Regions from separate parts of the Deinococcus sp. LM3 genome, predicted to be linked through region 2. Evidence: riboswitches for the same ligand, from Rfam matches in the RefSeq annotation. Region 2 holds a riboswitch; the other holds the start of a gene.
The links. A riboswitch is a leader RNA that binds a small molecule or an ion and turns the genes downstream of it on or off. The one in region 2 is predicted to bind thiamine pyrophosphate.
Positions count from the first base shown of each region.

Region 1: linked by a shared signal. The riboswitch ahead of BXU09_RS02665 (thiamine ABC transporter substrate-binding protein) and the one ahead of thiC (phosphomethylpyrimidine synthase ThiC) in region 2 are both predicted to bind thiamine pyrophosphate.

Region 1 covers NZ_MUFV01000001.1:574,293-578,696, forward strand. Annotated here, with positions in the region: gene BXU09_RS02645 (MDR family MFS transporter) at 1-599, opposite strand, end outside; gene BXU09_RS02650 (MarR family winged helix-turn-helix transcriptional regulator) at 596-1,096, opposite strand; gene BXU09_RS02655 (NUDIX domain-containing protein) at 1,182-1,655, opposite strand; gene BXU09_RS02660 (NUDIX hydrolase) at 1,652-2,098, opposite strand; TPP riboswitch at 2,184-2,283, shown strand; gene BXU09_RS02665 (thiamine ABC transporter substrate-binding protein) at 2,342-3,391, shown strand; gene BXU09_RS02670 (iron ABC transporter permease) at 3,744-4,404, shown strand, end outside.
Region 2 covers NZ_MUFV01000003.1:271,342-275,745, reverse strand. Annotated here, with positions in the region: gene thiE (thiamine phosphate synthase) at 1-31, opposite strand, end outside; gene thiC (phosphomethylpyrimidine synthase ThiC) at 28-1,890, opposite strand; TPP riboswitch at 2,266-2,381, opposite strand; gene mnhG (monovalent cation/H(+) antiporter subunit G) at 2,519-2,893, opposite strand; gene BXU09_RS17155 (monovalent cation/H+ antiporter complex subunit F) at 2,890-3,150, opposite strand; gene BXU09_RS17150 (Na+/H+ antiporter subunit E) at 3,147-3,644, opposite strand; gene BXU09_RS17145 (proton-conducting transporter membrane subunit) at 3,641-4,404, opposite strand, start outside.

The sequences.
Region 1 (4,404 bases), on a different contig from region 2:
GCGGGGGCGGGCAGCCGGAAGAAGCGCCAGATGAAGTACGCGGCGAGCAGCGCGAAGGGCAGGTTCACGAAGAACACGCTGCGCCAGCCCAGGTGGTCGGTCAGGAACCCCCCGACGAGCGGCCCGACCACCGAGCTGACGCCCCAGACGGCGCCGGTGTAGCCCTGGTAGCGGCCGCGTTCGATGGGCGTGAACAGGTCGGCGATGGCGGTGAAGCTCATGGCCATCAGGGTGCCGCCGCCGATGCCCTGCACGGCGCGCAGGGCGATCAGGCCTTCCATGTTCTGCACGAAGCCCAGCCCGACGCTGCCCAGGGCGAAGACGGCGATCCCGAGCAGGATCAGGGGGCGGCGGCCGTAGCGGTCGCTGATGGTGCCCACGATGGGAATGGTGATGGTGGTCGCCAGCGAGTACGCCGTGAACGCCCAGGCGTACAGGTGAAAGCCGCCCAGGTCGCTGATGACGCGCGGCATGGCGCTGCCGACCACGGTCAGGTTGAGGCTGGACAGGAACAGCACGGTCAGGATGCCTGCGAACGCCAGGATCTTCTCGCGTTCGTTCAGGCCGCTGTGCGTGGGGGCCGGGGTGGGGGCGGTCATGGGCGCTCTCCGGCAGGGGTAGGCAGAGCGGCGTTCAGGGCGTCGTCCAGGGCGTTCAGGGCGGCCAGGGCGGCCTGCACGCGCTCGGGCGGCAGGTGCCCGAAGTGGGCCTGCACGATGTCCTGCCCGGTGGCGCGGGTGCGGACGCGGGTCGCCTCGCCCTGCGGGGTGAGGCGCAGGCGTTGCAGGCGCAGATCGGCGGGGTCCGTGACGCGCTGTACGAGGCCCGCGCCGACCAGTTTGGTCACGATGCGGGTCACGGTGGGAGCGGGCAGGTTCTGGCGGGCAGCGACCGCGCCGGGCGTATCGAAACCGTCCATCACGCTGGCCAGCACCAGCAGTTCCTTGGTGTTCAGGCCCAGCGCACGTTCCAGCGGTTCGTCAAGCGCCTGCCGGAATCGCCGCGAGAAGCGCAGCGTGGTGCGCACGAGCAGGTACAGGGCGTCGTCCGTGTCTCTGGCGGCGGGTGGGGGTTGGAGGGAAGTCGCCGTTTTCATTTCATCTGGAAGTATTCCAGTTGGAAAGAAACGGGACTGCGGTGTCCGTCACAGAGCCGCGCACCCGGTCTTCCGCAGGACACCCTTAGTTGGGCCGGCCCACCACCGCCAGTGGCAACGCCCGCACCTGCGCCATGCCGTCCACCTGCTCGGCCAGCCGCACGCCGCCCCGCAGGTGCAAGTCCAGCGCCGCGCCCAGCCACGGCAGCGCGTCTTCTGGTAGGGCGTCGGGCGCGAACCACGCGACCTCCGAGGTCTTGTCCAGCGGGCGCGGCTTTCCGGCCCAGGAACGCGCCTCGAAGAACACGTCCAGCCCCTGCGAACCGTCCAGGTCGTACCGGGCCACGCCCAGGCACGCCAGCGCCGCCGGGTCCAGCGTCACGCCCACCTCCTCGGCCGCCTCGCGCGCCGCCGCGCCCGCCAGGGTCTCCCCCGCCTCCACATGCCCGCCCGGCAGCCCCCACAGGCCGTCCGCGTACGACGCGCCGCTGCGCCGCCCCAGCAGCACCCTCCCCTGCCCGTCCAGCAGCACCGCCCACGCCACCAGGTGAAACGTCACGCGATCTCCCGCGCCGCGCGCACGTCGGACAGCTGCTCGGTCACGAACACACCCCGGTTCAGGTGCGCGTCCAGCAGCGGCGCCAGCCAGGGCAGCGCGTCGTCCGGCAGGTCGCCCGGCGCGAACCACGCGACCTCCGAGGTCTTGTGCAGCGCCTGCGGCACGCCCGCCCAGTCCGGCGCGCGGAACAGGAAGTCCGTGCCCTGCGCGCCGTCCACCTCGTAACGCCGCACGCCCAGCACCCGCAGGCCGGTCGGGTTCAAGCTCAGGCCCACCTCCTCGCGCACCTCGCGCGCCGCCGCCTCGGGCAGACCCTCGCCGGGCTCCACCTGACCGCCCGGCAGGCCCCACAGACCATGCCCATACGCCGAGCCGTCCCGGCGGCCCAGCAGCACCCGGCCCCGCTCATCCTGCACGACCACCCACACCAGCAGATTCCGCATGGCCCAGCGTGGCACGCGCCGCGCCCCGCAACCGCAACAGGTGACGCAGGACACCCCCGCGCGGCGGCCTGCGCTATCCTGCCGGATGCGTCACCGGGGGTGCCTGCCGACAGAGGCGGGCTGAGAATTACCCCAGGAACCTGATCCGGGTCATACCGGCGGAGGGAGCGTGACCGGCAGCCCACACCCCACGTGTGGCGACTGCCCACCGCTTCCCCTCGTGACGCGAGGGGACTTTTCTATATGCGTAACACACTGACCGTACTTGCCGCACTTGCCCTTGCCAGCGCCGCCAGCGCCCAGAGCAACCCAGCCCAGACGACGCTGACCGTCATCACGCACGACTCCTTCGACGTGGACAGGAAGCTGATCGCCGCGTTCGAGACGCAGAACCGGGCGAAGGTCCGCTTCATCAAGGGCGGCGACGCCGGGGAACTCCTGAACCGCCTGATCCTCACCCGCCGCGCCCCGATTGCCGACGTGGTGTACGGCCTGGACAACAGCCTGCTGCCCCGCGCTCGGCAGGCCGACCTCCTCCAGCCGTACAGGAGCCCCGCGCTTTCCCGCGTGCCCGCCGCGTACCGCCTGAGCGAGGACGGCCTGCTGAACACCGTCGACTACGGCTTCGTCGCCCTGAACTACGACCGCGCGTGGTTCGAGAAGAACAAGGTCGCCCTGCCCAGAAGCCTCGACGACCTGAAAACCCCCGCCTACGCGCGGCTGACCGTCGTGCAGAGCCCCGCCACCAGCAGCCCCGGCCTCGCGTTCCTGCTCGCCACCGTCAACCACTACGGCGAGGCGGGCGCCTGGAACTGGTGGCGCGCCGCCCGCGCCGGCGGCATGAAAGTCACACGCGGCTGGAGCGACGCCTACTACAAGGACTTCACCCGCAACGGCGGCCGCTACCCCATCGTCCTCAGTTACGCCAGCAGCCCCGCCGCCGAAGTGTTCTACGCCGACGGCTTCAACCCCAGCAAACTCCCCGCGCAGGCCCCGACCGCCAACCTGTTCCTGCCCGGCAGCACCTACACCCAACTCGAAGGCGTCGGCATCCTCAAAGGCAGCAAACAGACCGCCCTGGCCCGCAAATTCGTGGACTTCATGCTGAGCGCACCCGTCCAGACCGACATCCCCACCCGCATGTGGATCTACCCCGCCGTGAAAGGCACCCCCCTCAACCCCGTCTACACATTCGCGCAGGAACCCACCCCCACCCCCATCAAGCCCGACATCGCCGCCAACCCCCAACGCCTCGTGGACGCCTGGATCACACAGGTGCTCCGGGCACGATGAGGATGCGGAAAGAACAACCCCTCTGCTTCGCAGGACCCCTCAGTCAGCTGCGCTGACAGCTCCCCTCAAGGGGAGCCAGGACTGACATCTCTGCTCAAGCTGGAAAAGTAGAACCTGCCGACATGCACCCAGACACCCTGCCAACCAACCGAAGCAGCCACCGGGCCCGTCGTGCGCGCAGCGCGCGGGGCGAACGGCGCGCATTCGGAGGTCTGCAACCCCGTCAGTGGCCGTTCCCGCCCGGTCCCCGCCAGGCAGGCCAGAGAAATACCTGCCCAGCGCAGCGCCGCTCCCCCGTCCCCCCTGGGGATGGGGGCTGGGGGGTGGGGAAGCCCGCCGCAGGCGCCCACCCATGACCCCGCCCAGGCTGACAGGTTGGCTCCTCGCCCTGCCGGGCCTGATCTTCGTGGCCGTGTTCCTGGTGCTGCCGCTGGCCAGGACGCTGTCGGAGGGCGGCGTGAACCTGTCGGTGTGGGCGGACCCGTACTTTCAGGGTCGGTTGTGGTGGACGCTGGCGCAGGCGGGCGTGACGACGCTGGCGGCGCTGCTGGTGGGGGTGCCGCTGGCGTTTCTGCTGTCGCGGTTCGAGGTGCGGGGGAAGGCGTTGTTCCTGCGGCTCCTGCTGTTGCCGTTCGTGACGCCGACGCTGGTGGCGGTGCTGGGCCTGAGTGCGCTGCTGGGGCCGCAGGGGTGGGTGACGAAGCTGACGGGCGTGAATCTGAGTGACACGCCGGCGTTGCTGCTGCTGGGGAACCTGTTTTTTAACCTGCCGGTGATGGTGCGGCTGGGGTACGCGGGGTTCTCGCGGGTGCCGGTGAACGCGGTGGGGGCGGCGCGGTCGCTGGGTGCCTCGGCGTGGCGGGCGGCGCTGGGGGTGGCGTTGCCGCTGGCGTTGCCGGGCGTGCTGGCGGGGGCGGTGCTGGTGTTCCTGTACTCGGCGCTGAGTTTCGGTCTGCCCCTGGCGCTGGGCGGCGAGCGGTACGGGACGCTGGAAGTAGAGATCTACACCCTGA
Region 2 (4,404 bases):
TGGCCACCAGGTACAGGCGGCCGAGCTTCACGCCTCTCCCTCCGGTGCCTGTTCCTGGCGGGGCACGTACACCTCGCCGCCCAGCGCGCGGAACTCGCGGGCTTTCTCCTCCAGTCCGGCCAGCACGTCGGGGGCGCGCAGGTCGTGGCTGAGTTTCATGGAGCAGAAGTGCGGGCCGCACATGGAGCAGAAGTGCGCGGTCTTCGCCGCGTCGGCGGGCAGCGTCTCGTCGTGCAGCGCGCGGGCCTTCAGCGGGTCCAGGGACAGGTTGAACTGGTCCTCCCAGCGGAACTCGAACCGCGCCTTACTCAGGGCGTTGTCGCGGGCCTGCGCGCCGGGGTGGCCCTTGGCGAGGTCGGCGGCGTGCGCGGCGATGCGGTACGCGATCACGCCGTCACGCACGTCCTGCCGGTCCGGGAGGCCCAGGTGCTCCTTCGGCGTGACGTAACACAGCATGGCGGTGCCGTACCACGCGATCTGCGCCGCGCCAATGGCGGACGTGATGTGGTCGTAGCCGGGCGCGATGTCGGTCGTCAGCGGCCCCAGCGTGTAGAACGGCGCTTCCTGGCACACGTCCAGCTGCCGGGTCATGTTCTCGCGGATCAGCTGCATGGGGACGTGGCCGGGGCCTTCGATCATGGTCTGCACGCCGTGGTTCCACGCGACGCGGGTGAGTTCGCCCAGGGTGTCCAGTTCCGCGAACTGCGCGGCGTCGTTCGCGTCCTCGATGCTGCCGGGGCGCAGGCCGTCCCCGAGGCTGAAGGTGATGTCGTACGCGGCGAGGATCTCGCAGATGTCCGCGAAGTGGGTATAGAGGAAGTTCTCGCGGTGATGCGCGAGGCACCACTTGGCGAGGATGCTCCCCCCGCGCGACACGATTCCGGTGCGCCGCCGCGCGGTCAGCGGCAGGTGCGCCAGGCGCACACCCGCGTGGACGGTCATGTAGTCCACGCCCTGCTCGGCCTGCTCGATCAGCGTGTCGCGGTACACGTCCCAGGTCAGGTCCTCGGCGACGCCACCCACCTTCTCCAGCGCCTGATAGATGGGCACGGTCCCAACCGGCACGGCGCTGTTCCGGACGATCCACTCGCGGGTCGGGTGGATGTGCCGACCCGTCGAGAGGTCCATGACCGTGTCCGCGCCCCAGCGGGTCGCCCAGATCATCTTCCCGACCTCCTCCTCGATGGAGCTGGTCACGATGCTGGTGCCGAGGTTCGCGTTGATCTTCACCCGGAAGTTCCGCCCGATCACGGTGGGTTCCAGTTCCGGGTGGTTGATGTTCGCGGGGATCACCGCGCGGCCCCGCGCGACCTCGGCGCGCACGAATTCCGGCGTGATCTCGCGCGGAATGGCCGCCCCGAACCCCTGACCGGGATGCTGGTGGGTCAGGTCGAAGTCCGTCTCCTGCCGCAGCGCCTCGCGCAGGGCGACGAACTCCATCTCGGGGGTGATCTCGCCGCGCCGCGCCGCCTGAAGCTGCGTGATGCCCGCGCCGGGGCGGGCGCGGCGCGGGCGGGGTACGCGCGGAAACGGCAGCGGCCCGCTGAGGTCCAGCGCCGGGTGATGCCGCTCCCGCGCCAGTTCCAGGCGGGCGTCCCCGGCCAGCCAGGGCCGCGCGTGCCCCAGCCCGGCGCGCAGGTCCACGCTCAGGCGGGCGTCCGTGTACGGCCCGCTCGTATCCGGCACGAGCAGGGCCGGGTTCGGCACCGTGCGGGTCAGGTCGCCCACGCGTTCCAGGGTCGGTGACTGCCGGATGCGCCGCGCCGGCACCCGCACGCCCGCATGCAGCGTGCCGGTCAGGTACACCTTCTCGCTGTTCGGGAACGGCGCGGTCAGTTCCGGGTCGAGGATCGTCAGGGCTTCGGGGGCAGGGTCGGTCAGGGTGGTCATGGGAACTCCAGGAAAATGGGAACAGGACAGGGCCGCCGGACGCGCACAGGGGCGTCCGGAACACGACTCCGGCCGGACACGGCAGGCAGCGCCGGGTCATACGGACTCCGATTGAATGGGCTGCAAAGCCCGTTCAATCCGAGCGGAGCGAGTAGGAGAAAAACGGGTTCCGGACGTGGAGCTGGCAGATCGGTGGTGTTCCGATCTGTCAGCGAAACAAACGGAATCCGTATCAGGCAGAAACAGACAGGGGAGAGGCAGGGTCCGGGCAGGCCGCCGGGCAGGCGGCGGCGCGGTCCCGCCGGTCAGGTCACTGGTCTGGCAATCAAAAAACGCCCCCCTCACGCGTCGGAGGGGGGCGAAACACGACAACTGTTTCGGCACCCGTCACGCTCCCTCCGCTGGTACAAACCAGATCAGGTTCCTAGGGTTGAACACGACGTTCTCTCAGCCGCCCGCAACGCGCGGGCACGGCACCCCTGGTGACTGCCCCGAGTGTACACCGCCCCCCGCGCACGTCAAGCGGCCCCCGATCCGGGCGGCCCGACGACCGGAACAGGCGAAACCGGGACACGGAAAGGCGGAGGCAGCCGTCAGGGCCTGCCTCCGCCGTGATGCCCGCGCCGTATCAGTCGGCGGGGTCGTCGCGGGGGGGTTCGTCGCCGGGTTGCGGGTGCCTGCCCAGCTGATTCCATTCGTCCGGGCCGCTCAGGTGAGGCGGCAGGGCGCGCAGGTACGCGGCCTGCGCGATCAGGTACGCGCTTAGGGGTGTGGTCAGGAACAGGAACAGCAGGGTCGCGGCGAGCCGCGTGAAGGCGGCCGCCTCGGTCAGTTCGAGCGCCGCGCCGAGGAAGATGCCGGCCGAGCCGAGCGTGACGAGTTTGCTGCTGGCGTGCAGGCGGGTGTACAGGTCGGGGAAGCGCAGCACGCCGATGGCGGCGGTCAGGACGAAGAACGACCCGATCAGGATGGGAATGTCGCGCAGCGGACTGAAGTCGTTCACCGCATCACCCGGCCGGTCAGCAGGTAGCGGGTCAGGGCAACGGTGGTCAGGAAGCCCAGCAGGCTCAGGACCAGCGCGGCGTCTAGCACGACCAGCAGGCGGGTCTTCACGGCGATCAGGACGATCAGGACGATCAGGTTCACGCTCAGGAAGTCGAAGGCCATGATGCGGTCGCCCCAGCTGGGGCCGCGCAGGACGCGCGCCGCGACGAGCAGGGTGGAGAGCGTCACGATGACGAGGGCCAGGTTCAGGATCACGGGTGGACCTCCGGGGTGGCGCGGCGGGTCAGGACCGGCAGCAGGGCGTCCTCGACCCGCCGGATGGAGTCGCGCGCCTCGGCCGCGCCGGGCAGGCCGATGGCGTGCGCGTACAGCACGCGGCGTTCGTCGTCGAAGCCCATGGCGACCGTGCCGGGCATCAGGGTGATGGTGGCGGCCAGCAGCGTCTGCGCCGTCTCGCCCTCGAGGCGCATGGGGTACGCGACGATCATGGGGTTCAGCGGCGGGCGGGGGTGCAGGGCCAGCAGCGCCACCTGTACGTTCGCGAGCGAGAGTTCCTTCAGGAAGAAGCCCGTGAAGCGCAGGGTGGCGAGGCTGCGCCGCACGTATCCGGCCGTGCCGAGCGCGCGCGGGAACAGCGCCAGGATCCCGAAGCCCACCAGGAACCCGACGAGTAGTTCGCGCACGGCGACCTGACCGGCGAACAGCGCCCAGGTGACGGCCAGCAGCAGGTTCAGCGCCACGCCCCTCATGGTTGCTCTCCGGCCGGTCGCTCTCCGTCTGGCTGATCTCCGGCGGGCGCGTCGGGGATGACGACCGGGCCTGTGCCCAGCACGCCGCGCACGTAACTGTCGCCGCGCAGTTCGCTGGCGGCGGCCCCGGTGAAGGACAGCAGGGAGCCGCCGCCCACGGCGAGCGCCGCGACCAGCGCGGACGCCGCGTAGGCGGGCAGGCGCGTGCCGCGCGGGGCGGGCGCGGGCCGGGTGCCGGTCGCCTCGCCCCAGAAGAAGCCGCGCCAGATGTTCAGCAGCGCCAGCAGCGTCACGAGGCTCGCCAGCAGCGCGCAGGTGACGGCCACCCACGCGAGCGCGGTGCCGCTCTGCACGCCGGCCTGCACGAGCGCGAACTTCGCGATGAATCCGGCGGTGGGGGGCAGCCCGGCGGCCGTCAGGGCGCACAGCAGGAACGCCCCGGCCAGCCAGGGGTTCTCGTCCAGGAAGCCGCGCGCGCGGACGTTACGGGTCCCGGCGGCCCGCTCGGCCACCGCGGCGATCAGGAACAGCGCGGCGGTGACGGCCACGCTGACCGCGAGGTACGTCAGCGTGGCGCGCAGCGCGAGTGGCGTGCCCAGGCCCAGTCCGAACGCGACGTACCCGGCGGAACTGACCACCGTGAACGACAGCACCGAGCGCCACTCGCGCTGGCTGAGCATCCCGAGCGCGCCGTACAGCATGGTGACGCTGCCCAGGATCAGCAGCAGCGTCTGCGGCAGTGCCGGGTCCTGCGTGAACA